4 regions of the Bacillus sp. JZ105 genome follow, and region 1 is predicted to be linked to each of the others. Evidence: riboswitches for the same ligand, from Rfam matches in the RefSeq annotation. Region 1 holds a riboswitch; each other region holds the start of a gene.
The links. Region 1 has a riboswitch for thiamine pyrophosphate ahead of thiC (phosphomethylpyrimidine synthase ThiC). Riboswitches for the same ligand answer to the same signal wherever they lie in the genome.

Region 1 (7,762 bases):
ACCCGTTTGTTTGTTTAAGACCATCAGTCTTGATGCATCTCTTTTTTCAAGCGGCACTTGTGCAATCAATCTTTCTGGTAAATCAAAATCAAATAGTTCTAGCTTCATTTCCTTCACCTATTCTGTAGTTAACTAGTTAACGTTATTTCATCCGTCCAAAGATATTCAGTAATATGGTCAGTACGATGCTAATGACAATGCATGTAATGACAGGAAAAAAGAACGTTACATTTCCTTTTTTCACAAAAATATCACCTGGAAGCTTACCAACCAATTGAAACACTAATCCTGCGGCAAAAAGGACACCGCCTAAAATCATTAACATTTTAGGGAATTCAGTCACGAATCGGAACCTCCATTTGAAAATGTTCATACGCTTCTCTCGTGACGACCCGCCCTCTTGGTGTTCTTTGCAGGAAACCAATTTGAAGTAAGTACGGTTCGTACACATCTTCAATCGTATGTGATTCTTCTCCAATTGTCGCTGAGATCGTATCAAGCCCAACAGGACCGCCTCTAAATTTTTCGATCATACTTAAAAGCAGCTTATGGTCTATATGATCGAGGCCAAGCCTGTCGACTTGAAGACGCTCAAGGGCATCTTCCGCAATATCCTGCGTAATGGCATGATTCCCAAGCACCTGCGCAAAATCTCTTACTCTTCTGAGCAAACGATTGGCAACCCTCGGTGTTCCCCGGGAACGTCTCGCAATCTCTTCAGCAGAGCGAATATCGATCCCAATTTCAAACAGCTCGGCTGTTCTTGCCACAATGTGAGCCAAATCTCTTTGCTCATAGTATTCCAATCTTGCATGCACCCCAAACCTATCACGAAGCGGCGCTGTTAACAGCCCGACACGAGTCGTTGCACCTACAAGCGTAAATGGCGGTAAATCAAGCCGTACAGAGCGCGCTGTATCTCCTTTTCCAATGACAATATCTAAACAAAAATCCTCCATTGCTGGGTACAGCACTTCTTCAATTGAGCGCTGCAAGCGGTGAATTTCATCAATAAACAATACGTCACCTGGCTCAAGAGATGTTAAGATGGCCGCCAAATCACCAGGACGCTCAATTGCTGGCCCTGACGTTGTACGCAGCTGAACATTCATTTCATTGGCAATGATCGACGCAAGTGTTGTTTTCCCAAGTCCAGGAGGTCCATATAAAAGGACGTGATCAAGCGTTTCCTGCCTCATGCGGGCAGCTTCAATAAAAACGCTGAGATTATCCTTTACTTTTTGCTGACCGATATATTGGCTAAGTGTCTGTGGCCGCAGACTTTGCTCAATGGCTGATTCATGGTTGTCTGCTTCAGTTGAGACGAGCCGTTCATCCATGAGACATCACCCTATTTCAACATTTTTTGTAAAGCTTTTTTCACATATTGATCGGTTGTGAGATTCTTTTCTTCTTTTAATAATGGAAGAACCTTTTTGATTTCACGATCACCGTATCCAAGAACACTTAACGCTTCAAGCGCTTCATCTAATGCAGTTTGCTGCGTTTCGACCTGAATGTGGTCCTCGTGATTAAATAAGTTACCAATCATTTCTGGCACTACATCTGCCAGTTTTCCTTTTAGATCCAGAATGATTTGACGTGCTGTTTTTTTGCCCACACCAGGGAATTTAATCAGGAAGGCTTCATCTTCACGTTCTATCGCTGAAATGACAGCGCCAGGATCACCGGAAGCAAGAATCGCGAGTGCACCCTTTGGCCCAATTCCTGTGACATTTAACAGTTTTGTGAACAGCGCTTTTTCTTCTCGTGTTTGAAAACCGTATAACGAAAAGGCGTCTTCCTTTATGTAATGATACGTATAAATCGTTTCTTGTTTATTTACTCGATAGATAAACGGGTTTGGGGTATAGACTTGATATCCCACTCCGCCGTTTTCAATGACAACATATTGCGGGCACACATAATCAATGGTCCCTTTTACAAACTCTATCACCGTTTTCACCTCTTTGACTGTTCTTCATTGTAACATAAATCGAAGAGAAAACCGCAATAAAAGTTAACATACGTTCGCTCAGTACATTTTTATGATGAAACCACGAAAAACAGCTTGCGGTCTTCACACCAGCAAGCTGTTACACGCTTTAAAACGATATTTCATTTCGATAAGGCTTCATGACTTCAAGCACATGCTCAAATTCATCCTTTGTTCGAAAAGGAATGCCTTGCTCAAGCTGCTTTTCCACATGGCTTTCTAAACGGGACGTATCAATTTGAAAAAAGAGATGAATAGGCTCCGCCCAGCCGTCAGGCCTTCCATGAAACGTAGAAATCACACCGTCCTCTGATAATCCGATATATCCATTTGCTTTACTTAATGGAGAGATATCATCAATTTGCTTTCTAAAAAGGGCAAAATCCTCTTTTTGTTCTACCAGCGTCCAGCCTTTATACTGCGCCCAGAATGTGTCTTTGTCTTCTAATGATGCCCGGTGTCTTTCAATACTCACATCGCCGTCTAGATAGACTTTTTCAAGCTGGACGGTAATAGAGTTTGACTGCTTTTGCAAGTGTTCTTTTCCTTCCATATCCGCAGCGAAAAAAAGCACACTTGTCATGATAAGTCCTGTAACGAAACATTTCATCTTCACTTTCACTATTTACACCTCTTTAGAACATGAGATCGATGCATGACATATGTAGTTTGACCCATTTTTCTAAACATTAACCAAATCGATGATTCAAATGTATGTTAAGAGTCTTTCGTTGTATCCTTCATTCGTAAATGTTATGTTTTATACAATCCATTGCTTTATCGAATGACACGGTTTTTTCATCATTCGTTTTTCAGCCGCATAAACTGAAACCAAAGAAGGTGAAGTCAATGTCAGAGGTCAAAAGATTAGCCGAATCGATTCAGTATCATGAAGAGAAACGTTTTCATAAGCTTGCCTATAAACCGGCAGAGCTTGAACTGTGCGGCAAAGGAAGAAGTGCCTATGTCTTTTTATACAAAAAAGACGGCAAGAAAATGGCACTAAAAGTATTTTTCCCTTCTTATCAGCATATTGCCCGCAAAGAGGCTGCCATTTACGAAAAACTTTCTGATTCGTCTTACTATCCTGAGATTTATGAGTTTGGGGATCAGTATATTTTAATGGAATATATTAAAGGCTACACATTCTATGAATGCCTTAATAAAGGAATTCCTATTAAAAAACAAATGATTGAACAAGTCGATGAAGCGCTGGAGGAAGCGCGCGAGAAAGGATTGAATCCTTCTGATATTCATCTGCGCAATCTGATCTTAACAAAAGAAGGGCGGATCAGGGTCATTGACGTTGCCAGATTCACACAAACGAAATCATGTCATCAATGGGATGATTTAAAAGCCGCTTATGCCTATTACCAAAAACCTTTTTTCCCTAAAAAAGCACCGCGTCTGTGGCTTGAAGTTATTGCTTATTTGTATAAAAAGAACTGGCTGTCCTGCGGGCAGCTTAATAATCGAAATGATTTTTCTGCATAATGAAAGCCGCTCTCTTTTGAGCGGCTTTCTGCGTTATTCTGTTTCTACATGGATACTATTGACGTTTAATAGGTTAATGATTTCATTATTCAGCTTAAACCAATGATTGGCTTCTTCAATTTTTTTATACACATCATAGGTAGCTGGACGTTTGAGCTCGAAATCAAGCACTTCCCCATTGTTCATATGAAATGTTACCTTAAATACTTTCATCATAAGATCACCTTCCACTCTTTCTTGTTCGCTGGTCAAATAGATCAGCTCTTTTCATTCATTCTCTATTGAACTCGTTTCCCCTCCTTGTTTCCATTCAAACCCAAGAAGTTTAAATTTTGTTTAAATTCACACAACATATCTATCTCTCATATCTGCAAAGAAGTATATTGGTTAAAAAGGAGGCTGCCCTTGATGAAACAGAAAAAGAAACCATCTCAAGAAAGAAAAACAGTCTTTTTTCATTTAACAGATGCCCTTATTCCAAGTGTGGACATGATGGCATATGCAGTAAAGGCATTTTTTCACCTTTTAAGAAAAGCCTTTTCAGCCGTTTAATAAAACCCCGCACAGCATCGTGCGAGGTTCTTTTTTAGGGCTGATAAATTTGACTTCCTTGATTAACAAACTCCTTCGCCTTCTTTTCCATCTCTCTTTTCACTTCTTCAGATTGATTGCGGATATCATGAGAAATTTTCATACTGCAAAACTTCGGTCCGCACATCGAGCAAAAGTGAGCGGTCTTAGCGCCTTCGGCAGGCAATGTTTCATCATGGAACGCCAAGGCTCTTTCTGGATCAAGTGACAGGTTGAATTGATCCTGCCACCTAAATTCAAATCGCGCTTTTGATAATGCATCATCGCGCTTTTGAGCCGCAGGATGTCCTTTTGCTAGATCAGCAGCATGTGCGGCAATTTTATAAGCGATCACGCCTTCTCTCACATCTTCTTTATTCGGCAGACCTAAATGCTCTTTTGGCGTTACATAGCACAGCATGGCTGTGCCGTACCAGCCGATCATGGCCGCACCGATGGCGGATGTAATGTGATCATACCCCGGCGCGATATCTGTTGTAAGAGGCCCTAATGTATAAAATGGTGCTTCCTTGCAAATGTCCATTTGCTTGTCCACATTCTCTTTAATTTTATCCATTGGGACATGGCCGGGCCCTTCAATCATCACCTGCACATCATGTTTCCAGGCGATCTCTGTTAATTCACCTAACGTTTCCAGCTCTGCAAACTGCGCCTCATCATTGGCATCAGCAATCGAGCCTGGTCTAAGTCCATCTCCAAGTGAAAAGGCGATATCATACGTTTTCATAATTTCACAAATATCTTCAAAGTGCGTGTAGAGGAAATTCTCTTGATGATGAGCAAGACACCATCTTGCCATAATCGCACCGCCTCTTGAAACAATTCCGGTCACCCGATCAACTGTAAGCGGAATATATCTTAACAGCACGCCCGCATGAATTGTAAAATAATCTACACCTTGTTCTGCTTGTTCAATTAATGTGTCTCTGTACACATCCCACGTCAAATCTTCTGCGACTCCATTCACTTTTTCAAGGGCCTGATAGATAGGAACGGTTCCTACTGGGACGGGGCAATTCCGAATGATCCATTCTCTCGTTGTATGAATATCCTTTCCAGTAGACAGATCCATCATTGTATCTGCCCCCCATCTGATCGCCCATGTCATTTTTTCAACCTCTTCATTAATGGATGATGTTACAGCTGAATTGCCAATATTCGCATTGATTTTGACATGAAAATTCCTTCCGATAATCATTGGTTCACTTTCTGGATGGTTAATATTCGAAGGAATAACGGCTCTTCCGCTCGCTACTTCCTCTCTAACAAACTCAGGGCTTAGCTCTTCTCTTATTGCGATAAACTCCATTTCAGGCGTAATGATGCCTTTTTTGGCATAATGCATTTGCGTTACGCGCGCTCCTTGTTTCGCGCGGAGCGGCTTATGATGAAAATCAGTTTGGACAGAATGGAAGGACTCCTTCTCCCTTGACCGATATCCGTTATCTTCCGGTTTTACATGACGCCCTTCATAGCTTTCTGTATCTCCTCTTTCTTCAATCCATGCTGCCCTAAGACGCTTTAATCCTTTTGTGACGTCAATATGAACGTTCTCATCAGTGTACGGTCCACTCGTATCGTATACACGGGCTGGTTCATTTTTTATGTCGCCCGCCTCTGTCACAGTATGTGAGAGCACAATCTCTCTTTTCGGTACTAAGATATCGGGCCTTGATCCTTTCTCATACACCTTTCGGCTGCCGTCAAAGCTGGATAATAATGATTGGTTGGATGGGACACTTTTCTTTTCCTTCATTTGCTGTTCTCTCCTTTTCTTCTTGTCACCGGACAGGATGGAATCAGCACCAGCAAAAAACCAGGCTCTATTTAAAGAACCTGGTTTCGTCGTCAGAAATAAACATGCATATCATTGATAGGATACATGCATCATCTTCAACTTCCCCACGCTGGTACGAGCCAGATCAGGTCCAAAGGGTTAAGAAGCTTATGCTTCTCTCTCAGCCCATTTACGGGCACCCCTAGTCACTTTTATTGATTTCCACATCAGTGTAGCATAGAGACATCATGAAGAAAAGAAGATTCAGGAAAATAGTTCCTTTCCCCTATAAGCGTTATGGATCATGTTGATATACAGTCTTCTATACATCATCTATCTCTATCATTTCAATCAAATCTGAAATAAACATTGATCCTTTTCTCCTGTTATGTATAATTAATCTAAACGGAGAATTTTTATACAATTTATTCAAAGGAAGTTCTAGTCGATTGCAAACATTTCTCACATTTATCGTCGTAGGATTCTCAATTGCTCTGCCTGTTGGAGCAATCACGGTTGAAATGACAAAACAGGGACTCAAAAACGGATTCTTTCATGGTTTAACTGTCGGAGCAGGCGGTATGACCATAGACTTATTACTTATTTTGGCTTTATATGCTGGATTTGCTCAGTTTTTATCTTTGCCGTTTGTTCAAATCCCGCTCTGGCTGATCGGAGCTGTATTTTTAATGATTCTCGCATACGATTCCATTAAAAATGCGGATCAAGATATCCATTTAGCAGGAGAAAAGGTCAATAAATCATTCGCAAAAACATATCGAAACGGCTTGCTCGTGGCGGTATCTCCTGGAAATCTTGTGTTCTGGGTTTCTGTTTTTGGGGCTGTCCTTGCGGATGCGTATACAAAAACAGACTCATCTGAATTTATGCTGGCTGCCGGCGGTATTTTGGCAGGGATTCTCCTTCATGACATCGGTCTTCTCACACTTGTATCCTTAACTAGAAAAGTGATGAATCGGACGATGATCAAGTGGACATCCATTATTGCTGGTATTTTATTACTAGGGTTTGGCTGTTATTTCTTTTACGAATTTTATATAGGCATCAAGGTTTATTTTTAAGAAAAGGCTAAAGTTCGTGATGAACTTTAGCCTTTTTGATGTCAAACTACCGGGTCATGCCTGTTTGGCCTGTTTCAAATTGCGTTCTTCTCATGTCTCTAAAGCGTGTGAATGCACCTTCATCTTTTATGACTTGGACTGCTCTTCCATCCGCATAACGAGTCGCTGCTTCTTCTACTTGTGATACACCTTCCGACGTCAGGCGGCCATCTGATTTAATGGCAATATACACATTCTCATCCGTCACCATGACTTGAGAGTCAGCCACGTGATTCATTTTATTGATGCGGTTGGCAATTTTTCTTGAACGCTGGATGTTCTCTTGTTTATCATAGCCTGAGAACGACATTTGGTTATGATAGTTCATATCTCCATGACTGTAGCGTCCATCTCCACCTGTGAGAGGGATTCGATCATCAGCTTGAGGACGTGTACGGTAATCAACATTCGTTGTATTTCTCCCGTTCATTCCCTCCATGAGTTCAGAAACTGGTCCTTGATGATCTTGGTTGTTGTCTTCCGCTCGTTGATTCGAATGATAACCAACCGGCTGGCCTGATTGATTATGACGTGTATCGACACCTGCGTTATTATTTGCACCACATGCCGTTAAACCAATAGGAAGAAGCACTAATGCGATTGTTTTTTGCCATTTTTGTCTCAAACGAAAAACCCCCTGTACAAATTCAATCTCATGAGCGCGAAACAGGCTCTGTTTTAGCATGTACAGTTAGGAAAAAAATCAAGCTGTCAGTTATAAACAAAAAAAGGAACGATTGAGATCGTTCCTTCCGACTGGTGACAAATGCTAAAATGTTCTTG
Region 2 (7,762 bases), 1.3 Mb from region 1:
TTTGGTTGAATTTCTACTTGTTGAAACGCTTCTTTATCAATGATTTCATGATTCTTTTCAACGATCACCACTCGGTTTTCAAGCTGATAGGCTGATAGCAGATCATAGATCGTTCCATTCTCTTGATCGAAATCAACAATTCTGCCATTCAATTGAATCTTCATACGAATAGTGCCTCCTTTCGTCCAATTCGAAACGCGTGAAGCCATTCTTCTTTGACCGGTTCGTCTAATATTAGGTCACGAATGATTTCTCCAGTAATCGGCGCAAGTAAAATGCCGTTTCTGTAATGCCCTGCAGCAAAAAGAATACGCTTGTCTTCTGGATGTCTTCCGATATAAGGATGCCGATCATTTGTCGCCGGACGAAGGCCTGCCCAGCACTCTTCAATCGGCATCTCCTTAATAGAAGGCATAAGCTGAGACGCCTTTTGAATCACAGCTTCCATGCCGCCAAGCGTTGGAACAGCCTGCCACTCGTTTGGCTTCATTGTTGCGCCGATGACAAGCTTTCCGCTATCTCGCTGAACGATATAACAATGATCATGATAAATGGTGTGTGCGAGCGCCGGACCATTATTCCATACAGACACACATTCCCCTTTGACTGGATAAAGAGAATGCGATAATCCGAGTTCTTCAAAAAAACGGCCAGACCAAACACCACTTGCGACTGTCAGATCATCACATGTGAATGTTCCCTTCGTTGTTCTGACAGTTAACGCTTCTTTGTCCCGCTTCACTTCGATCACAGGTGTACACTCTTTCACATCTGCCCCGTACCGAACCGCCGCCTGCCATAAAGCCCTGCATACAGCGTAAGGCTCCACATGCACATCCTCTTCAATCAAACCTGCTCCCAGCATGTGATCTGTAACTTGAGGCATACATTTTTTTACACTGCTTGCGTCAAGCCATTGAAATGTAGACAAATGCTGCATGCGGCAAAGGGCTTGTTTCTCTTCTTCTGTAAAGGCGACCTTCATGATACCGCCCGCTGAAGTCCGAATATCAATGCCTGATTCATGCAGAAGATCGACTTTTAATTTTTTGTATAATGCCTGGCTTGCTCTGCCTGCCTGAAAGAAAACATCCTCATGACCCTCTCCTTCAGCATGTGCACCGAGCATCCCGGCAGCCGCACTTGTCGTTTGCTTCCCTATCTCATTCGCTTCAAATAAGACCACCTGTTTTCCTGCTTTTGCAAGGTGATAGGCGATGGAGACCCCTATGATTCCACCACCAATGATTGCAACGTCATAATGCTTTTTCATAAGGATTCTCCTTTACCTTTTCAGAAAATGCTTGTGCCATCATACGCGGCTGATGATGAGCAAAAATCCCAGACATGACAGCAATTCCTTTCACATTTGCTTGTTTCAATTCTGGAACTCGTTCTGGGGTCACCCCGCCGATGGCCACCACTGGAATCGTTAGTGCAGAAGTCAGTTCTTTCACAAGATGTACACCTCTTGCCTGAAGTCCTGGTTTACAAGAGGTAGCATATATGTGCCCAAACATGACATACTCTGCTCCATTTTTCTCTGCTGCTTTCGCTTCTTCTATCGAATGGACAGATACTCCCGCATGAAGGTGAGGAAACTTTTTTCGCAGTTCTTTTGGCGAAAAGCTGTGGCTCGGGAGATGCACCCTGTGAATATTGGTAAGCAGCGCAACGTCTACTCGGTCATTAATCACGAGCTTTTCTTTCGGTACACCTTCTAAAAGAAGATTCTTCACGAGATCAACAAGCTCACTCGCTGTTTTAGACCGTTCCCGAATATGAATAAAATCCACTTCAGACGCAATGGCTTTTATTTGTTTGATCAGTTCACCCGCAGGAAGCGAATCATTTGTCACTGCGTGGAGTTCCATTTGCACCAACCCCATCTAAGCATGCTGTTTGCCACATTTCTTTTTGATACGCCATCTCCCAAAAATGATATTCGTAATAGCTTGAAATCACAAAATTTTCTTTCATATTGGCCCGTACATGGTCTGGTGCTTTTTCCGCTAGTTCATCAAAGCGGTTCACCTGTTCGAAGACGAGTTCCTTAAACCAATCGCCTCCATATGTCAAAATCCATTCTTGGTAAATCGGATGGTCAGGTGTTGTTTGTTTCAGCTTTTCACCTACCTCATAATAGAGCCAGTAACATGGTAATAATGCGGCTAAAATCTCTTCAAACCGTCCGCTTTTTACAGATCGGTACATATGAGAGGTATACGCATAAGCAGTGGGAGAAGGCTTAAAGTTCTCAATGGCTTCATCAGAAATTTGCAGAAGCTCTGTAAATTTCCTATGCAGCGACAGCTCTGCTTCATACGTGCCCTGGGCATGATACGCCATTCTGCCCGTCGTATGTAAGTCCTCACTCATCGCCGCTCCATATGCCTGCACCTTTGCAAAATGAGTTAAATAATACGAATCCTGCATCACGTAATAGGTGAAACGATCGAGTGAAAGTGTGCCATCTCCAATCCCTTTGACAAAAGGATGTGTAAAGCTTCCATTCCACCATGTTGCTGCAGCCTCTTTACATTCTGTTGAAAACGTCATATTCCTCTCCTCCTGTTTTTCCATATAAAAAAGCCACTTTCCGCGTGGAAAGTGGCTTGGAATTTGTAAAAAGCATAGTCAAAAACCGCACCACTTCCCTACGCAGGTATGAACCTGTTCAGGTAATGAGGGTCTAAAAGTCGACACTTTTATCTCAGCCCTTATAAAGGACTCCCCTAGTGGATCAAATATATGATGTTGTACCTCTATCTTAATCAGGAATTGGTCATTGGTCAAGGGTTCATTGTCATTCTAATTGGGCTCTTAGACCTGCCACATACTCACGGGAGCCCGATACAAGCACACGGTCACCGCTTCTAAGTGTCGTATCACCATGCGGTACTAAGCTGTCTACTCCTCTGAAAATGCGGACAAATACCAAATCACCGGTGAAAGGGAATTCCCTCAGCATGACATTATGATAACGATGATTGTTCATTTGAATTTGATACAAAGAAGAATCCTCATTTGTTAGCAATCGAATCGCATCAGGTGCTTCAATCAAAGCTCTTAGCACCGTTTTAGATGAAAGGAAAGTAGAAAACGTATCAATGCCCGCTTCCTTCAATGTCAGCTCTGCCTCAGCTTTATTGACACTTGCAATGACTTGTTTCGCTCCTTCCTCTTTTGCAAATAAAGCAATTTCCTTATTTTTCGTCTCACTGCCTGTTGCGACGACAAGGACATCCTCTTGGCCGACGCCTGCCTTTCTCAGCGTCTCATCGTCGTATTGTTCAATTGATTCGACTTCAAAGATAGAGTCTGCCAGCAGCGCTTCCTTATTTTCTTGAAACACATGCAAAATCCGAATGTCATATTCATCCTGATGTAAATCAAGTGTGACAGGTAAGGTCAGTTGATTTGCTCCAATAAAGGTCACACGCTTCTTATGGCTTGCCGCTTGTTCTTTTTTAAACAGCGCTTTAAACCAAACAGGTGTTAAAATACTCGTTAACACAGCAACTAAAATCAGCGCTCCTGACATTTTATGATCAATGACACCGAGCCGCTCACCAATCGTCGCAGCTGCTATGACGAGAGATAACGTAGAAGTTAATAAAAAGCCGGAGCCAATGACCTTTTTCATGTCATACCATTTTTTCAAATAAAGAATCGGGATGAGCTTACTTATAAGCAGCGCAATAAACAGCAGCGGAATCATGATCATAATGCTTGGGTCCTTAAACAGTGCCCATATATTCAGATCTACTCCGACCATCACAAAAAAGATCGGGATTAAAAATCCGTAGCCAAATGAGTCCAGCTGCTGAACGAGCTCTTTATTTGGCGAAAGAAGGGACACAAGCACACCAGCTAAAAACGCCCCAAGAATATTTTCAGCGCCGAGTGATTCAGATAAGGCAACTAAGACTATAATGAGAGTAAAGATTGCCCTTGTCCCAATTTGCACGGTTCCTTTAGACATCGACTGAAAAATTGACTTTGTCTTAAATACGCGGCCAAATAAATAAAGAAGAATGCCTGCAGCGAATAATAAGAGCAGGAGCCACATGTTCCCTGTTCCATCTCCATAAATGGAGGAAAACACAGCAAGTAAAATCATCGTGACCAAATCGGCAATGACAGCTACAAGCAGAATGATTTGACCGATATTCGTCTGCATCAACTTTTCCTCTTTTAAGGTTGGCACCACTACGCCTAATGAGATGGTAGAGATAATGAGCGTCATTAAAAAGGCATTTTGGATAAACCCTGCGAGTACAAACGCATAGGACAGAATAAAAGAAATACAAAATACCCCAAGAAAAATAATGGTGGCTGCTTTAAATGTATTTGGTTCTTTTACACCATTTGGAAGTTCTCGTGCTTTCTTCTTTGACTCAAAAGAAGAAAAATCTATTTCAAGTCCACTTAAAAACATCAGAAAAATAAAACCGAGCATGGATAATGTATCTAACCACGCATCATGTTCGACAACCAGTTGAAGACCGCTTTTCCCAATGATGAGCCCCATGATGATTTCAGCTACAACGACCGGAATGGTCAGCTTAAATCGGTGCAATAAAATAGGGGTGAAAAAGGCGACAATAATAACGACAACGAGTGATGAAACAGATGTATGCTCCATTGGCTAAAGCCTCCTAACATTCATGTTTAATTTTTTAAGTTTTACGTTAAAGCATTGATTCTAACAATTGCCCAAATGAAATGAAAGCCATTCGTTATATTTTCTAAAATTCAAACTTCTTTATATCCGACGAAAGGATGAAAAAAATCAGGAGGAAACCTTATGAAATTCGATATCATTGGCGATATCCACGGCTGCTACGAAGAGCTGCTTACCCTCATACACAAACTAGGATACGAACTCAAACATGGATTACCCGTCCATCCTGATAAGAGAACGCTGGCCCTTGTTGGTGACCTAACAGATCGTGGACCTCAGTCAGTAGACGTCATGCGATTTGTCATTCATGCTTATTCACACGGCGCAATCCGCTATGTACCTGGCAACCACTGCTTTAAGCTTTATCGCTATTTAAAAGGAAATCCCGTCAAATTGCTTCATGGCATCGAAACAACAGTGAACGAAATAAAAAAACTGCCCATTCATGAACAAAACAAATTATCACATGAATTTAAGCAGTTATTCGAGAAGGCTCCGCTTTATGATGTACTCATTCCTGGTGAGCTGATCATTGCACACGCAGCAATGAAGGAAAAGGATATTGGAAAAAAGCCGAATAAACAGATGCGGTCCTATTTATTATTTGGTGCTGTCACAGGAGAAACATGGCCAGATGGACGGCCTGTTCGGAAGGACTGGGCAAAGGAATATCACGGAAAACCATGGATTGTGTATGGTCATACACCAGTGAAAGAACCTCGGTTCGTTGGCAGAACGGTCAATATTGATACAGGCTGCGTATTTGGCAACCAGCTGTCTGCCCTCACATACCCTGAGCTTAAAACGGTCTCCGTTCCTTCATTCATGCCTTATGATGAGTCAAGATTTCAGCATTTCACATCATAAAAAACCCGGCCCTGCGCTGCAGGTGACCGGGTTTCTCTAGTTAAAACAGCAATGATTTCATATCATCAGGAAGCGGAGCTGAAAATGTCATTTGCTCACCTGTCATCGGATGAGGAAACACAAGGGCTTCACTATGCAGTGCCTGCCGGTCTATCCGCTCGCTCGTTCCGCCATACAGCGTATCTCCGATGAGCGGATGCCCAAGAAACTGCATATGAACACGAATTTGATGTGTTCTCCCGGTTTCAAGCGAGAGAGACACATCCGACATGTTCAACTCAGCAATTACCGCTCGCACGGAATAATGCGTCACTGCCTCCTGCCCAGCATCATCAACCATCCGCTCGATAATACTATCCCCTTTTCGGGCAATTTTTGCAGCGATCGTGCCATGCTTTTCTGTGATCATGCCATGTGTAAACGCTCTGTACGTTCGTTTAACCGCTCCACTTTTTTGCGCCTTTGATAAAAGGCTATGGGCAAAGCGATGCTTCGCCACAAGCATGACGCCAGATGTGTCACGATCAAGACGGTTCACCAAATGAACCGTATGCCGAACAGACTGCTTGGCATAATGATGCAGCAATCCATTCGCAATACTGTGCTCAGGGTGCTCCCGAGAAGGGATCGAAGGAATATACGGCCTTTTATTCAGCACAAGGACATGCTCGTCCTCAAATATAATATCAAGTGGAATCGGTGCAGGCTTCAGACCTTCACTCACTTTTTCCTCGGGAAATAAAATGGTGAGTCTGTCCCCTTCATGCAGCTCGCACTTCACGGTAACATGCTCTCCATTAATGAGGAGGTCACCGCCATCAAACTTAATATCCGTCAGCATTCTTTTCGAAATACCAAGATCAATTAAATACTCCTTTAAAAGCATCCCTTCTTCTTTGGCTGTTATGGTTTTGTTTAATGTAAAGTATTCCAGCGGGAACAACCTCTTTCTTATTCTCCTTTTCCGATAAAGGAATCTTGCACCCTTTTCCAAAACGGAAACGGTCTAAATCTGGCAAAACGGACATTCTCGTCTGCCACTCGGCATTGAATGGATTTGACGTCTTTATGAAGCAGTGTCAAATGATCAATAGTCACCTGAAAGTCGACATCATTCCTCGGCTTAATCACACAAGTGTGGTGGTCAGGCAAAATAAGCGGTGAACCGACCGTCCGAAACACTCTGTTGTTGATTGAAGCCATTTCTGCCAGCTGTATGGCTCTAATGGAAGGGTGAATAATGGCGCCACCCAGTGCCTTATTATAGGCCGTACTGCCAGATGGTGTAGACAGACAAAGGCCGTCACCTCTGAATGTTTCAAAAAGCTGGCCTCTAATTTCAACATCTGCCACAAGTGTCCCTTCCATGCTTTTAATTGTACACTCATTCATTGCTAAATATTTCTCTTCTCTGCCGCCGTCGTTGTATCTGACAATGACTTCTAAGATCGGATATTCCACAATATGATAAGGCGTTTTCGCAATGGCTAAGACGAGTTTTTCAATTTCACTCGGCACCCAGTCAGCATAGAAGCCAAGATGACCTGTATGAACGCCGACAAAAGCTGTTTCATTTAGACGGTCGCTATAACGGTGAAACGCATAAAGAAGGGTGCCGTCTCCACCAACCGTAATGACAAGATCCGGTTCCTCTTCATTTAGTTCCATACCAAAATCCAATAAGTAGGTCTGAATTTTACTTTTGAGCGTGTCAGATACCGAATTCCCTTTTGAAGAAACTGCAAATTTCATGAATTCTTCTCCTTTTTCACCTTGCTGCTATGAGAGGGCAGCATCATATTTGATCAAACTGGCTCAGCTGTCGTTTTTCTTTTTCCGGGAAAATGCCACTTGTGCTTCTTGAATTTCCCCTCTGATTTCGGACATTTCTTCATCGAGACGAGATGCCGCCTCAGATGCTCTTTGAAGGCGCAGCTTGACCTTCTCCGGAATATTCCCGCTATATTTATAATTCAGAGAATGCTCAATGGTCGCCCAAAAGTTCATCGCAAGCGTACGAATTTGGATTTCGACAAGGAGCTGTTTCTCTCCACTTACGGTTTGCAGCGGATATAACACAACAAGGTGGTAAGAGCGGTATCCGCTTTCTTTATGTTCTGCAATATAGTCGCGTTTATCTACAACCACAAAATCTTTACGTGACTGGAGCATTTTTTTCACGACTTGTATATCTTCTACAAACTGGCA
Region 3 (7,762 bases), 330 kb from region 1:
CCCCAATTGCGACCAAACATATAGGATGATGATCTAAGATTGACACTAAACACGAGACCAATGGCGATCATGTTGGTCAAAAGTGCACTGCCTCCATAGCTGATAAAAGGAAGTGCAAGTCCCGTCACAGGCATTAAACCGATTGTCATCCCTACGTTTTGGAAAACTTGAAACATGATCAGCCCAACGACACCTGCACATATGTATAATCCATAGAGTGTATTAGCGTGCATAGCCACGTGAATGATTCGGTAAATCATCATTAAGTACAGACACATCAAAAGAGAGGCGCCAATAAAACCAAATTCCTCACCAATGACGGCAAATATAAAATCCGTATGAGCTTCAGGGATATTGCCACCTTGTACTTGATGCCCCTTTGTAAAACCGTTTCCTGATAATTGACCTGATCCAATGCCGAGTATCGATTGTTTCAGCTGATACCCATATGTTGAATCAAATTCATCAGGAGAGAGCCACCCATAAATGCGATCAAGCTGATGAGGCTTAATGATTTTCGTAAAATGATCAAAATGATGATTGTGCAGATAGATCAAAAAGGCAAGAAGTGCAAGAAAAGCAGCCATTAATGCAGCCATCATCTTGCTCGAAATCCCTGATACAAGCATCAGTGTAAAGGCAATGGATAAGATCACGAGCGCTGTTCCTAAATCAGGCTGAATTAGGATGAGAAAAAAAGGGACGATAGTCCAGCAAATGACTTTAGTTGTAGGAATGATGCTTTCTTGAAAAGAAAATCGCTGGTGCTTGTATTGGTTCAAGACAGCCGCAAGCAGCAGGATCACAAAAATTTTCATGAACTCTGATGGCTGAATTTTGATTGAAGCGAAGCTGATCCACCTTTGGGAACCATTTTGACTCGTTCCGAAAAAATGCACAAGAATAATGAGAAAAATACCACCTGCAAATAACCGAAAAGATAAACGCTCAAGCAGCTCATAATCAAAGTAGGCAACTGCTGCCATGAGACCGAAACCAACGATATACCAGAAAATTTGCCTTTTGACGAAATAAAACATATCTTGCGTTTCATACTGTCCCGATCCGCTATAAACAGCCAGCAGGCTGATGACAAATAAACAAATAACAGTGAGTAAAAGTGCGAAGTCAATGCTGTACTGTTTTTTCATGGCTTCTTTTCCTGCTATGCCCTATTTGTCAGTTGGTTTAATACGACTTGCACGGCGGCAGCGTCATCAATATAGCCGATCGGAAAAATATAATCTGGTATTAAATCAACAGGCATAATGAAATAAAGGAGTGCGCCCCCCATCAGCATCAATTCTCGAGGAGTCCCCCGTTCATTTATGAATAAACTGTACATGTTTTTCAACTGCTCAAGAAATGGTCCGACGCCGCTTAGCGTCTTCATCTTTTTTTCAAACTTTGCCGTAATCGTTTCTTTACCTTCAGCTGTTTGGCTGTATGCTTCGTATTCGTTTAACTTTTGTTCCAATTTGGTCTGACTAAACGTACCGTCGTAGACCTCTTGATCTTTCAGTGTTTTTTCAATCTCTTCTACCGCTTGAATGAACGTATCATCGTGCGCTTTTTTGTTTTTAATTGGATACCCTGAAGCAGTCAATAGTTGATCTAATGATATGTTCAGAGAATCTGAAAGCCGCTGCAGATGATTCAAAGTGGGTTTTCTTTTTCCATTCATGATTCTGGACAGTGTCGCTTTATCAATTCCTGTGTATGAGCTGAGCTCTCTTAAAGATAAAGAGCGTTGCTGCAATTTTTCCCTTAAAATCTGCCCAAGCTCAGTTGTCTTCATATCCATCTCCTACGCCATCCTTTTCATTATGTATCAACTCTTCTATAGAAGAAGTCGTACCCAATATAAAGGTGTGTTGACAAAATGTCAACGGATATCCTTTATAGATTGAATTTTAAAAAATAAGAGTTTATCATAATCTAAATAGGATAAAAACAGTGAATAGGAGTGGCGCGGGTGAAGGTGAGACATGCGGTGCATCAGGATATTCCAAATATCGCTGAGATTCATGTGAAAAGCTGGCAGACGACTTATCAAGGAATTATTTCGCAGGAGTATTTAGATGGTTTAAACATTGAAGATCGGGAAGAGAGCTGGAGAAAAAGATCGCTTGAAGGCACGTTTGTCGCAGAAGATGCGGATGGCGTATTTGGTTTTGCTTCTTTCGGAAAACAACGTGACGAACGTTATTCTACATATGATGGAGAGCTATATGCCATCTATTTATTACAACAGAAACAGAAATCAGGTGCGGGTATTGCCTTAATTGCTAAAGGTGTCGATTATTTAATAGAAAAAGGGTATCAGAAGTTGATGCTATGGGTGTTTGAACAAAATTCGGCAAAACAATTTTATCAAAAACTTCAACCTAGTTTTGTCGTTACCAGCCAGTTCGAGCTGGCTGGCGAGAACCATAATGAAATAGGGTATGGATGGGAGCTGTCTATATTGAATAACCATGTACAGCGAATTAAATCGTCAGCTTCCAGTAATAATGAGAGAAAAAAGTGAAGAGTACAGCAAGCAACATGTAAGAAATAAACGGTGAAGCTTCTACTTTTCCTTTCACGCCTGCTATTTTTAAAGCTTCATAGAAGCCTGCCAAAAAATAAGCAAGACTGAGAATATAACAGCACAGCATAATGGAGTAAGGGCTCATTGTCGTACCTCCAGCATGAAATCTTCTACTATTAATAGATTCCATGGAGCAGCAAATTATGCATAAAAAAATAACCAGCTGAAATCAGCCGGTTATTTTTGATGAGGAAAAACCAAACGAGATGCACTTGGGATGAGTATGCAAAGAACGATACTGCAAATAATAAATGAAGGAACCATATATGTGCTGTTATAAATTAAAGAGTAGACCCATCCTGGTGTTCCTTTCGGTGCATATTGAGAAAAGAAAACGACGCCAGAAATAAAGAACGTCAGCAGCCTGAAGAAACTAGCAATAAAAACAGCTAAGGTAATATAGAAGAATTGCTGTTTTCGCTTTTGATCCTGAATGGCTTTTTTGATCAGTCCAGAAAACAGACCGCTTAAAGAAATGACAACAGATGCAACGAAGTAATCGAGGAATCCTTGAACAGGTGTAGCGATGATCGGGCTATTCATCAGCTGAAGACCTGCGATTAACACACCGATGATAAATCCGGTAGATATTCCCCATCTAATAGACATGAGAATGACGGGAATCATAATCAGCGCAAGAGAACCGCCATTGGGCATTCTTAAAAAGAGACCTGATAAGTAATCTAATACAAGTGCAAGTGAAGTCATAATCGCGATTTCCATCAGTCGTACCAATTGGTTTGATTGCTGCATAAAAAAATCTCCTTTTTCATGAATTGAGCAAGGAGAGACCATGTAAGGATGAGTATGTTATCCATAGAAAAACATATCGATTTGAATACGCCATATGTATTCAAGTGATTCCACATTCCTACTTCAGTATTAACTGACAGGTTCAAAGGGTCAGAACAACGAATGTTCACTCTCAGCACAAAGCTCCCCCTGCGGTTATTTAGTTTCATTCTATTATAAATATACTAAAGACCTGCAGGATCAACAATAGACAATTCCCGAGATAAGCAGCATTTGTATCAATATATAGGAAGAGATAAGGAAAAATAAATTATTTAGAAAAAATACTTGTTTCTTCTTTCAAAAGGTGTTATATTTGTATTCGCCGCTGAAACAGCGCGGTTGATAAATAACATTAAGAAAAAAGTTGTTGACTTTATCTTGGTAGAATGTTATATTAATAAAGTCGCCTCTGAGAGACGGCGAAGATGATCTTTGAAAACTAAACAAGACAAAACGTACCTGTTAATTCGAGTTTTTATAAAAAATCCTATGATATTTTATAGGTAGTCAGTCAAACTGGCGAGGCAGGAAATGATCACATGCTAAGTTCACTGCATCGTGTAGCAACGCATGTGTGATATGCATCCTGCATACCTCGGAGAGTTTGATCCTGGCTCAGGACGAACGCTGGCGGCGTGCCTAATACATGCAAGTCGAGCGGACAGAAGGGAGCTTGCTCCCGGATGTTAGCGGCGGACGGGTGAGTAACACGTGGGTAACCTGCCTGTAAGACTGGGATAACTCCGGGAAACCGGAGCTAATACCGGATAGTTCCTTGAACCGCATGGTTCAAGGATGAAAGGCGGTTTCGGCTGTCACTTACAGATGGACCCGCGGCGCATTAGCTAGTTGGTGGGGTAATGGCCCACCAAGGCAACGATGCGTAGCCGACCTGAGAGGGTGATCGGCCACACTGGGACTGAGACACGGCCCAGACTCCTACGGGAGGCAGCAGTAGGGAATCTTCCGCAATGGACGAAAGTCTGACGGAGCAACGCCGCGTGAGTGATGAAGGTTTTCGGATCGTAAAGCTCTGTTGTTAGGGAAGAACAAGTGCGAGAGTAACTGCTCGCACCTTGACGGTACCTAACCAGAAAGCCACGGCTAACTACGTGCCAGCAGCCGCGGTAATACGTAGGTGGCAAGCGTTGTCCGGAATTATTGGGCGTAAAGGGCTCGCAGGCGGTTTCTTAAGTCTGATGTGAAAGCCCCCGGCTCAACCGGGGAGGGTCATTGGAAACTGGGAAACTTGAGTGCAGAAGAGGAGAGTGGAATTCCACGTGTAGCGGTGAAATGCGTAGAGATGTGGAGGAACACCAGTGGCGAAGGCGACTCTCTGGTCTGTAACTGACGCTGAGGAGCGAAAGCGTGGGGAGCGAACAGGATTAGATACCCTGGTAGTCCACGCCGTAAACGATGAGTGCTAAGTGTTAGGGGGTTTCCGCCCCTTAGTGCTGCAGCTAACGCATTAAGCACTCCGCCTGGGGAGTACGGTCGCAAGACTGAAACTCAAAGGAATTGACGGGGGCCCGCACAAGCGGTGGAGCATGTGGTTTAATTCGAAGCAACGCGAAGAACCTTACCAGGTCTTGACATCCTCTGACAACCCTAGAGATAGGGCTTTCCCTTCGGGGACAGAGTGACAGGTGGTGCATGGTTGTCGTCAGCTCGTGTCGTGAGATGTTGGGTTAAGTCCCGCAACGAGCGCAACCCTTGATCTTAGTTGCCAGCATTTAGTTGGGCACTCTAAGGTGACTGCCGGTGACAAACCGGAGGAAGGTGGGGATGACGTCAAATCATCATGCCCCTTATGACCTGGGCTACACACGTGCTACAATGGACAGAACAAAGGGCTGCAAGACCGCAAGGTTTAGCCAATCCCATAAATCTGTTCTCAGTTCGGATCGCAGTCTGCAACTCGACTGCGTGAAGCTGGAATCGCTAGTAATCGCGGATCAGCATGCCGCGGTGAATACGTTCCCGGGCCTTGTACACACCGCCCGTCACACCACGAGAGTTTGCAACACCCGAAGTCGGTGAGGTAACCTTTATGGAGCCAGCCGCCGAAGGTGGGGCAGATGATTGGGGTGAAGTCGTAACAAGGTAGCCGTATCGGAAGGTGCGGCTGGATCACCTCCTTTCTAAGGATATATGGAGCAGCGTACGTTTTCGTCTTGTTTAGTTTTGAAGGATCATTCCTTCAAAACATGTCTCTAGCGAGACAGGATTGTTCTTTGAAAACTAGATAACAATAAGTAATACATTCACATTGAATGCAATGCAAAGTTCATCACACATAGTGATTCTTTCTAAAGTAAGAAATGGTTAAGTTAGAAAGGGCGCACGGTGGATGCCTTGGCACTAGGAGCCGATGAAGGACGGGACGAACACCGATATGCTTCGGGGAGCTGTAAGCAAGCTTTGATCCGGAGATTTCCGAATGGGGAAACCCACTGCTCGTAATGGAGTAGTATCCATACTTGAATACATAGAGTATGAGAAGGCATACCCGGGGAACTGAAACATCTAAGTACCCGGAGGAAGAGAAAGCAAATGCGATTCCCTGAGTAGCGGCGAGCGAAACGGGAACAGCCCAAACCAAGAGGCTTGCCTCTTGGGGTTGTAGGACACTCTATACGGAGTTACAAAGGAATGATATAAGCGAAGAGGTCTGGAAAGGCCCGCCAAAGAAGGTAACAGCCCTGTAACTGAAATGTCGTTCTCTCCAGAGTGGATCCTGAGTACGGCGGAACACGTGAAATTCCGTCGGAATCCGGGAGGACCATCTCCCAAGGCTAAATACTCCCTAGTGACCGATAGTGAACCAGTACCGTGAGGGAAAGGTGAAAAGCACCCCGGAAGGGGAGTGAAATAGATCCTGAAACCGTGTGCCTACAAGTAGTCAGAGCCCGTTAACGGGTGATGGCGTGCCTTTTGTAGAATGAACCGGCGAGTTACGATCCCGTGCAAGGTTAAGCAGAAGATGCGGAGCCGCAGCGAAAGCGAGTCTGAATAGGGCGCATGAGTACGTGGTCGTAGACCCGAAACCAGGTGATCTACCCATGTCCAGGGTGAAGTTCAGGTAACACTGAATGGAGGCCCGAACCCACGCACGTTGAAAAGTGCGGGGATGAGGTGTGGGTAGGGGTGAAATGCCAATCGAACCTGGAGATAGCTGGTTCTCTCCGAAATAGCTTTAGGGCTAGCCTCAAGGTAAGAGTCTCGGAGGTAGAGCACTGATTGGACTAGGGGCCCCTACCGGGTTACCGAATTCAGTCAAACTCCGAATGCCGATGACTTATCCTTGGGAGTCAGACTGCGAGTGATAAGATCCGTAGTCGAAAGGGAAACAGCCCAGACCGCCAGCTAAGGTCCCAAAGTATACGTTAAGTGGAAAAGGATGTGGAGTTGCTTAGACAACCAGGATGTTGGCTTAGAAGCAGCCACCATTTAAAGAGTGCGTAATAGCTCACTGGTCGAGTGACTCTGCGCCGAAAATGTACCGGGGCTAAACGTATCACCGAAGCTGCGGACTGTTCTTACGAACAGTGGTAGGAGAGCGTTCTAAGGGCTGTGAAGCCAGACCGGAAGGACTGGTGGAGCGCTTAGAAGTGAGAATGCCGGTATGAGTAGCGAAAGACGGGTGAGAATCCCGTCCACCGAATGCCTAAGGTTTCCTGAGGAAGGCTCGTCCGCTCAGGGTTAGTCGGGACCTAAGCCGAGGCCGAAAGGCGTAGGCGATGGACAACAGGTTGATATTCCTGTACCACCTCCTCACCATTTGAGCAATGGGGGGACGCAGGAGGATAGGGTAAGCGCGGTATTGGATATCCGCGTCCAAGCAGTTAGGCTGGGAAATAGGCAAATCCGTTTCCCGTAAAGGCTGAGCTGTGATGGCGAGCGAAATTTAGTAGCGAAGTTCCTGATTCCACACTGCCAAGAAAAGCCTCTAGCGAGGTGAGAGGTGCCCGTACCGCAAACCGACACAGGTAGGCGAGGAGAGAATCCTAAGGTGATCGAGAGAACTCTCGTTAAGGAACTCGGCAAAATGACCCCGTAACTTCGGGAGAAGGGGTGCTTCTTAGGGTGTTAAAGCCCCGAGAAGCCGCAGTGAATAGGCCCAGGCGACTGTTTAGCAAAAACACAGGTCTCTGCGAAGCCGTAAGGCGAAGTATAGGGGCTGACGCCTGCCCGGTGCTGGAAGGTTAAGAGGAGCGCTTAGCGTAAGCGAAGGTGCGAATTGAAGCCCCAGTAAACGGCGGCCGTAACTATAACGGTCCTAAGGTAGCGAAATTCCTTGTCGGGTAAGTTCCGACCCGCACGAAAGGCGCAACGATCTGGGCACTGTCTCAACGAGAGACTCGGTGAAATTAT
Region 4 (7,762 bases), 1.1 Mb from region 1:
GAAGCAGCTTATTACGGCGGGAACGTACCTGACGATTCAGGCAGTGACGGCAGACCGCGCGAATTGGTGAAAGAAGCACTCGAAGCAGCAGCAAAAGATCCGAATATTGATCTAAGCGAGTATGATCAATGGGACCGCTATGATATTGATGGCGACGGTGTTTATAATGAGCCAGACGGCATCATTGACCATCTGATGGTCGTTCACGCCGGCGTAGGTGAAGAAGCAGGCGGTGGACAACTTGGCGCTGATGCGATTTGGTCACACCGCTGGTCACTTGGTGATGTATTTGAAATTCCGGATACTGAATCTGAAGTTGGTCAAGGCGGGAAATTAGGCGCGTTGGATTACACCATCGAGCCTGAAGATGGCGCAGCAGGTGTGTTCACACATGAATTCGGACATGATCTTGGTCTTCCTGACGAGTACGATACACAGTACACAGGCAGAGGAGAGCCCGTTTCTTACTGGTCGATCATGTCAAGCGGAAGCTGGGCAGGTAAAGTTCCTGGTACGGAACCAACAGGCTTTAGCCCATATGCGAAAGAAATGCTTCAAAATTTGCATGGAGGCAACTGGCTTTCTGGACAAACCATCGATGGTAAAACATTAAAGAAAAGCAAAACAGTATTAATTGATGAAGCAGCAACAAAAGGAACGAATCATGATGCCGTTCGAGTCGATTTACCAGATAAAGAGATTGTCGTCACGACACCTGCTCAAGGGAAATATTCGTACTTCAGCGGAACGGGTGACAATTTGAATGCAACCATGACGACAACAGGTATTGATTTGTCAAAAGAAGGCAAAGCAGAGCTGACATTTAAAGCATGGTACGATATTGAAGAAGATTATGATTATGCGTATGTCGAAGTGCGTGAAACAGGGACTGATCAATGGAAGACCATCGCGGGTAACATCACGAATGATCGAAATGAAGCAGGTGCAAACGAAGGCAATGGCATCGACGGAAAATCAGACGGCTGGGTAGATGCAGCCTTTGACCTGTCTGCTTATGCAGGGAAGAAAATCGACCTGCAATTCCGTTACACAACTGATGCAGGCTATTCACTTCCAGGCTTATTCGTAGATGACCTGAACATCACGGCAGATGGAACGAAAGTATGGTCAGATGATGCCGAGGGCACGTCTACTTTTACCTTTAATGGATTCTCAAAATCTAATGGAAAACAATATGCAGCACAATACTATTTACTAGAGTGGCGCTCTTATGCTGATGTCGATAAAGGCTTAAAGCATATTAAACGCGGGGCAAGTCTGATGAGCTATAATAACGGGTTGGTCGTTTGGTATGTCGATCAATCATACAGTGATAACTGGGTAGGAAAACATCCGGGGAACGGCTTCCTTGGCGTAGTAGATGCAGATCAGCAAGTATTAAAATGGAGTGACGGTTCCATTGCCGCAACAGGGTTCCAAGTACATGATGCAGCATTCTCTTTGAATCCAAGTACGAAGCTGAATATAGATTATACAGCAACAACGGGCTTAACTTTGCAAGATCGCTACATTCGCCCGGCTCGTACATTTAGTGATAAAAAGAACTATGTGAATCCAAACAACCCAGATGCAGGACGCGATGTACCGACATATGGGTTATCCTTTAAAGTCGTTGGACAAAGTAAGGATCGTTCTGTTGGAAAGGTGTTAATTTCGAAAAGTAACTAAATAGAAAGCCGGATTCTACCATTGAATCCGGCTTTTTGATATGTGAGAAAAGGATTGTGAGGGCACGATTGTTTTTTAAATCGAATGTCTGTTCTTTTTTATTTTGATATCCGAATGAAACCATTATATAATAGACACTGGAAGGTTTTTCTTTCAACCATGATTCTTTTTAGCTGTTAAAACAAAGGAAAGGATGAGCGTTACCAATGAGTTGTGTCACTGCCAAGCAATTAAAGGTGATTCGAGGGACGATGCAGACTTTTTGCAGCCATTTGGAGTATGCTGGCCACGGTAAGCTTCATATCAATACCATCATGGCTTTTATTAAAAAGGAATTCGGTGTGAGAAAAATGAAAGACATTCCACAAAGTCGCTTTACAGAAGCGCTAGAATTGATACAAGACTTTGATTTATACACGGACAAAATAGAGATTCGTGAACGTCTATCAGAAAGGAATTAACTAAATTGAATATTTTAGCAATCATTTTAGTAGGAATTGTCGCATTAGAACACATTGTCATCATGTTATTAGAAATGTTTTTTATGGAATCAAAGATGGCGAAGCGGTCTTTTAAACTGCCAGAACACTTGAAAAAAGATCCAAATGTCAAAGTAATGTTTGCCAATCAGGGGCTTTATAACGGGTTTTTAGCTGCAGGACTCATTTGGGGGCTCATTCTTGGATCGAATAACGTTGGATATATGATTCAGCTGTTTTTCATTCTTTGTGTGCTCATCGCCGCAGTATTTGGCGGTGTAACATCCAATAAATCAATTATCATCAAACAAGGAGTACCAGCACTGCTTGCACTCATTGCACTGATGCTGGCGATCTAATCTTAAATAAAGCCGCCCCTAGTGAGGGCGGCTTTTATCTTTTTCGAAGACCCATCAAACGAATAATGGATGTTAGACAAAGGGCTACGGCAACGGCCAAAATGATTTTTCCGTACATGACCCCCGTTAGGTTCATCAAAAAGACGGCCAATATAATACAGAGCGTGATGATGATCATCACAATCGAATAGGTTTTCATCTCTTTTCCACTCCTTTAAAAATCCCCTCATGTGACGAGAGAACTGTCAATCTTTCCTCATATTATATCACTCAATGACAATTTTACATGAAATTCCCTACCAATAGAATGTGACATATTGATTAGATTTGGAGTCATACCATATTTTTTAGAAAATCGGGTATAACATAATGAGCTGGCCTAAAGTCATATTGCTTGATATTTAATTGTGCAAAATATAAAATAGCCACAGGATAAATCGAAAGGATGATCAAGATGAGTAAGAAAGTGTTATTAGTATCGACAAGCAGCCCGGAAATGAATGGACATCCAACAGGCTTATGGCTAGAAGAGTTAGCAGAGCCATTTCATATTTTTAAAGAAAATGAACTAGAAGTACAAATTGTCTCTATTCAAGGTGGCACTGTACCAATTGACAAAAATTCAATTCCTGAAGGTGTCCCAGCGCAATATCAAGATGTATATGAATTACTTCAAGACACAAAGGCGCTTACAGATGTGAATCCCGCAGATTATGACGGCATTTTCTTTGCTGGAGGGCACGGCCCTATGATCGACTTTGCGTCTAATCAACTGGTAGCGGATGCGATCTTAGCGGTTTCAGATAAAAATGGTGCGATCGGAGCCGTTTGTCATGGTGTTTCAGCATTCGTTGATGTGAAGGACCAAAATGGCAAATCATTTATCAAAGGCAAAAAAATCACAGGCTTCACAAACGAAGAAGAGGAAGCCGTGCAGCTGACATCAAAAGTTCCATTTTTATTGGAAACAAAACTTCGTGAGCAGGGGGCAGCGTTTGAAAAAGGAGATGCCTTTGCGCCATTTGCTGTCGTTGACGGACAAATCATCACTGGACAAAACCCGGGATCAAGTGCAGAAACAGCACGCTTGTTTGTCAAAACCATTGCATAAAACGATCAAAAACCAGTCGTAACTCATGCGGCTGGTTTTTTTGTTATAAAAATGTCCCAAAAAAGACCAAAACAATAATTAGAATAATGGTAAAATAATCACAGGGTAAAAAAACCAAATGAGGAAAAAGGGGATGTTCCTGTGAGAGCATTTTATGTCAAAATCACCGCAGCTTTACTGTCTGTTTTACTCGTCGCAACAGGTTTGTTTTCACCAGCATTAAAAGCAGAAGAAGCACCGAAATCAGAAGGGAAAATATCACCACTGACAGAAAAAGCGATTCAGCAAGTGCAAGAATCGTTTTTGAAGCAGGATGAAGGAACCGCTATTCAACAGAAGCAAGTGAAAAAATCATTTAAAGTGAATAAGAAGAAAGGAATCAGTATCAAACGAAAAGCTGCTAAAGAAGGCAAAATGCGCACGTCTGCCGTTCGCTCCATTGATGGACTAGCTATTAATCAATCGGCTGTCTTAACAGAGGACGACCCAGTTGATTTATGGTTTTTAAGCACATCTTCACCTCAGGCACTCATCAGCCGGATTACCTCTTCAAACCCTGATTATTTTGTTCAATTATTTGTTGTTGATTATGAAACAGGACAAGCCTACCCGACAGATTTAATTCAACCGGCAGGCAGCCTGCTTGGATTGACCAATTTACCAGCAGGTGATTATGCATTCGGTATTACAAGCGGCGGAGAATTTGGAGACTCCTACACGATACAAGTGAATGCAAAAAACCCGCCCAATTTCACGGGGGCTGTATCCCTTTCGTCCACCTTGCAATATTTTGTAGCTGAGTATGCAAACGGTGATGTTTTCGCAAATGGTACAAAAGTATACAATAAGCAAACAAAGACCGCCGATTATAAATGGGAGCGTGTGTTTTACTTCTCATATGATGGAAAATATGAACAGAGAACTCATTCTGCTCCGCTCCATATGCCAGTTCCTCTGAGGCCATTCTCGTCTACTTAGATGTGGAGACTTTATTTATGTATCATGAATCATCGTTTGCTAGCGGGCAGTACTACCATAGTAGCTTTGTTGATACACTCGGGAAGACAACACCAAGACGCTTAGATATTGATGATATGACAAATTACGGTGATCATATTTTAGCTGTAGATTTAAAAACAGGAAAGCCGATTGATTTCTTCAGTGTGCTGAATTTCTACTATGCTGCAGGGATCGAGAAGCTGCCAACAATCAGAACGTTGAATTAAGAAAGGCGGTTGACATCAAATCGCCACATGTGTAGAGTAAAGATAATTAAATGACAAAAGTCCACTAGGGGAGTCATGTATGACTGAGACAAGAGAAAATCTTGGACCCTTTGAACCTGATCTAGTTCGTACTAGCGGAGGGAAGTGGAGCTGGACCTTGTCTTATTCATGATTGAATCGATAAGAAGGCCGCTCCATTTGGGGTGGCTTTTTCATTTATTCAACTGAAGAAGAGGAGGCTTTTTTTATGACATTTTCTACGCAATTAAGGAAAGAAGCAGAACCGTTATTTGAAGCCATTTATCAGCATCCGTTCGTCAGAGGCTTGGCAGCAGGAAAGCTGGAAAAGGAACAGATCATTCATTACGTCAAACAAGATGCAGAATACTTACAAGCATTCATTAAAATTTATGCAGCAGCACTCAGCAGATGTACAGACAGAGAGGATATTGCGTTTTTCCATCAGCAGATTGCGTTTGTACTAGATAGTGAGACGCACCCTCATCAAAACCTTTGCCGAGTGGCAGGAGTCGCATATGATGAGCTCCAAGGTGCTTCTTTGGCTCCGAGTGCTCACCACTATATTCATCACATGCTGCAAGTTGCGCAAGAGGGCACGCTTGGTGAAATCATCGCTGTCCTGCTTCCATGTCCTTGGACATATTGGGAAATAGGGAAACGAATGCTTACAGATGTGCAGCCAGACCCGTCACATCCGTTTTATGAGTGGATCACGTTTTATGGAGGATTAACTGATTCTGTCACAGGTGAGCTTTGCAAGCGGCTCGATCAATTGGCGGAAGCAGCAAGTGAGAAGGAAAAGGAAAAAATGAAACAGCACTTTATCTTAAGCTGCCAGCTCGAGTACAAGTTTTGGGAAATGGCCTTTACTATTGAAGAGTGGCCAGTTCAACTGGAGGTGCATTCATCATGACATGGAAGATGAAAGAAGTCGTCCTTGCGGTCATTTTATCCGTTGCGTGTGGTGTGATCTATTTAGGATGGTCCACGCTATACTTACCGATTACAGCACTTGTGGGCCCAGCAGGAGGCAACATCATGTTTGGAATATGGGTCATTGCCAGTCCAATCGTTGCATATATCATTCAAAAGCCAGGGGCTGCTCTGATTGCGGAAACAGCCGCCGCGGCTGTGGAATTATTGACAGGCAGCCACTTTGGACTTTCAGCTCTGCTGATTGGTGTATGCCAAGGGCTTGGGGCAGAAATCGCCTTCGCTCTTTTTGGTTATAAACGATATCGCATGTGGACACTGATGCTGTCTGGTGCCTTTGCCGCTATCGGAGCGATGGCGTACAGTCTCGTGGCAAATGGCTTTGGTTATTACACGCCTCAAGTTTTACTTATGACTCTTGTGACTCAAATTATCAGTGGAATGATACTTGGCGGCTGCCTTGCGAAAGTGGTGGTGGACGCACTATCCAAAACAGGTGTACTAAATCAATATGCCATCATGAAAGAAAAACGAAACAAAGGTGAACAGCATGAATTCATTTCTCGCGTGCAATGAACTCTCTGTCCGTTTTTATGAACAGCCTAAGCCCGTTTTGCATCAAATCTCCCTTACGGTACAAAAAGGAGAAAGGGTGCTTATTTTAGGACCGAGCGGAAGCGGGAAATCCACGCTCATTTCGGTTCTGGCTGGAATCATTCCAGAGCATGTGGAAGCAGACATGCAGGGTGAAGTGGTGCTGCAAAGACATACAGGCGTCATGTTTCAAGATCCAGACTCTCAGTTTTGTATGCACCGCGTCAATGAAGAAATTGCCTTTAGCTTAGAGAACCGTTCTGTCCCTCGTGAAGAGATGGATGACATCATTCAGGAGCTCATGCAAAAAGTCCAACTGAATGTCGATCCGCAAACAGAGATTCATACTTTATCTGGCGGCATGAAGCAGCGATTGGCACTTGCTTGTCTACTCGCATTACAGCCGGATGTTCTATTCTTTGATGAACCGACCGCACAGCTTGACCCGGCAGGTAGAATGGACATATTTCAACTGCTGCAGCAGCTTGCAGCTGATCAGCATCAGACCATGATTTTTGTAGAGCATGTGCTTGATGGTGTCATCGAATGGATGGACCGGGTGATTTTATTAGATGATCAAGGCAGCATTTTAGCAGATGGAGCTCCAAAAGATGTGCTCGCGGCATATGAGGAAGAAATGAAAGAGGCTGGCATTTGGCGGCCCAAATTATTTCCCGAGAAATGGTCTACGATCATTCAAGATCCATTTCATCCACTGAGTCAAACTTTTATGCAAACCTTTGAAGCACGAAAAGAGCAGCGTGAAAAAGTGCCATCAATTGCACGAAAGACAATGGTTCGTACAGAAAATCTTCAATTAAGCTACGGGAAAAAAAGGATTATGAGTAACCTTCAGCTGGATATCAAAGCAGGAGATTGGGTGGCGATTATTGGAGAAAATGGGAGCGGAAAAAGTACATGTCTCAAACATTTGATCCGCTTAGAGCCAGCTAAAAAAGGTCATATATTCTTAAAAGAAATAGACCTTAAAAAATGGTCTGACCGACTACTCTATGAAAAAGCAGGCTTTGTGTTTCAAAATCCGGAGCTTCAATTTATTCAAGACACAGTATTCGATGAAATTGCCTTTGGCGGCAGACAACGAAACTGGCCAGAATCAGTCGTACAAGAAAAAACGGTACAGCTGCTGAAAGAGTTCGGTTTAGAGAAGCATGCAAAAGCACATCCCTTCACCTTAAGTTTAGGGCAAAAAAGAAGATTGAGTGTTGCCACGATGCTCCTTTTTGATCAAGATGTATTGCTGTTAGATGAACCGACTTTTGGGCAGGATGAAAAAACGGCGAAGGAATTAATGATTCGTTTAAAAGAGCGTCAGCGCCAAGGCACTAC

Region 2: linked by a shared signal. The riboswitch ahead of tenA (thiaminase II) and the one ahead of thiC (phosphomethylpyrimidine synthase ThiC) in region 1 are both predicted to bind thiamine pyrophosphate.
Region 3: linked by a shared signal. The riboswitch ahead of thiT (energy-coupled thiamine transporter ThiT) and the one ahead of thiC (phosphomethylpyrimidine synthase ThiC) in region 1 are both predicted to bind thiamine pyrophosphate.
Region 4: linked by a shared signal. The riboswitch ahead of tenA (thiaminase II) and the one ahead of thiC (phosphomethylpyrimidine synthase ThiC) in region 1 are both predicted to bind thiamine pyrophosphate.

What each region holds. Positions count from the first base shown of each region.
Region 1 is NZ_CP096387.1:2,495,803-2,503,564, forward strand. Features, by position in the region: gene queA (tRNA preQ1(34) S-adenosylmethionine ribosyltransferase-isomerase QueA) at 1-108, opposite strand, end outside; gene M1D81_RS12840 (DUF2905 domain-containing protein) at 143-343, opposite strand; gene ruvB (Holliday junction branch migration DNA helicase RuvB) at 336-1,340, opposite strand; gene ruvA (Holliday junction branch migration protein RuvA) at 1,352-1,957, opposite strand; gene M1D81_RS12855 (intercompartmental signaling factor BofC) at 2,106-2,606, opposite strand; gene M1D81_RS12860 (protein kinase family protein) at 2,846-3,490, shown strand; gene M1D81_RS12865 (hypothetical protein) at 3,524-3,706, opposite strand; gene M1D81_RS12870 (hypothetical protein) at 3,899-4,042, shown strand; gene thiC (phosphomethylpyrimidine synthase ThiC) at 4,077-5,837, opposite strand; TPP riboswitch at 5,964-6,072, opposite strand; gene M1D81_RS12880 (LysE family transporter) at 6,308-6,940, shown strand; gene M1D81_RS12885 (YhcN/YlaJ family sporulation lipoprotein) at 6,987-7,604, opposite strand.
Region 2 is NZ_CP096387.1:1,168,549-1,176,310, reverse strand. Features, by position in the region: gene thiS (sulfur carrier protein ThiS) at 1-164, opposite strand, end outside; gene thiO (glycine oxidase ThiO) at 161-1,273, opposite strand; gene tenI (thiazole tautomerase TenI) at 1,257-1,874, opposite strand; gene tenA (thiaminase II) at 1,849-2,559, opposite strand; TPP riboswitch at 2,638-2,747, opposite strand; gene M1D81_RS05820 (monovalent cation:proton antiporter family protein) at 2,807-4,648, opposite strand; gene prpE (bis(5'-nucleosyl)-tetraphosphatase PrpE) at 4,811-5,554, shown strand; gene M1D81_RS05810 (RluA family pseudouridine synthase) at 5,595-6,497, opposite strand; gene M1D81_RS05805 (NAD kinase) at 6,506-7,306, opposite strand; gene M1D81_RS05800 (GTP pyrophosphokinase) at 7,370-7,762, opposite strand, start outside.
Region 3 is NZ_CP096387.1:2,825,907-2,833,668, reverse strand. Features, by position in the region: gene rodA (rod shape-determining protein RodA) at 1-1,151, opposite strand, end outside; gene M1D81_RS14605 (DUF1232 domain-containing protein) at 1,166-1,804, opposite strand; gene M1D81_RS14600 (N-acetyltransferase family protein) at 1,976-2,530, shown strand; gene thiT (energy-coupled thiamine transporter ThiT) at 2,771-3,346, opposite strand; TPP riboswitch at 3,445-3,546, opposite strand; rRNA gene M1D81_RS14590 (16S ribosomal RNA) at 3,981-5,529, shown strand; rRNA gene M1D81_RS14585 (23S ribosomal RNA) at 5,712-7,762, shown strand, end outside.
Region 4 is NZ_CP096387.1:3,587,176-3,594,937, reverse strand. Features, by position in the region: gene M1D81_RS18530 (immune inhibitor A domain-containing protein) at 1-1,689, shown strand, start outside; gene M1D81_RS18525 (ORF6C domain-containing protein) at 1,896-2,150, shown strand; gene M1D81_RS18520 (DUF1304 domain-containing protein) at 2,156-2,527, shown strand; gene M1D81_RS18515 (hypothetical protein) at 2,562-2,726, opposite strand; gene M1D81_RS18510 (type 1 glutamine amidotransferase domain-containing protein) at 2,982-3,638, shown strand; partial or broken gene M1D81_RS18505 (hypothetical protein) at 3,780-4,864, shown strand; TPP riboswitch at 4,921-5,024, shown strand; gene tenA (thiaminase II) at 5,112-5,798, shown strand; gene M1D81_RS18495 (ECF transporter S component) at 5,795-6,394, shown strand; gene M1D81_RS18490 (ABC transporter ATP-binding protein) at 6,369-7,762, shown strand, end outside.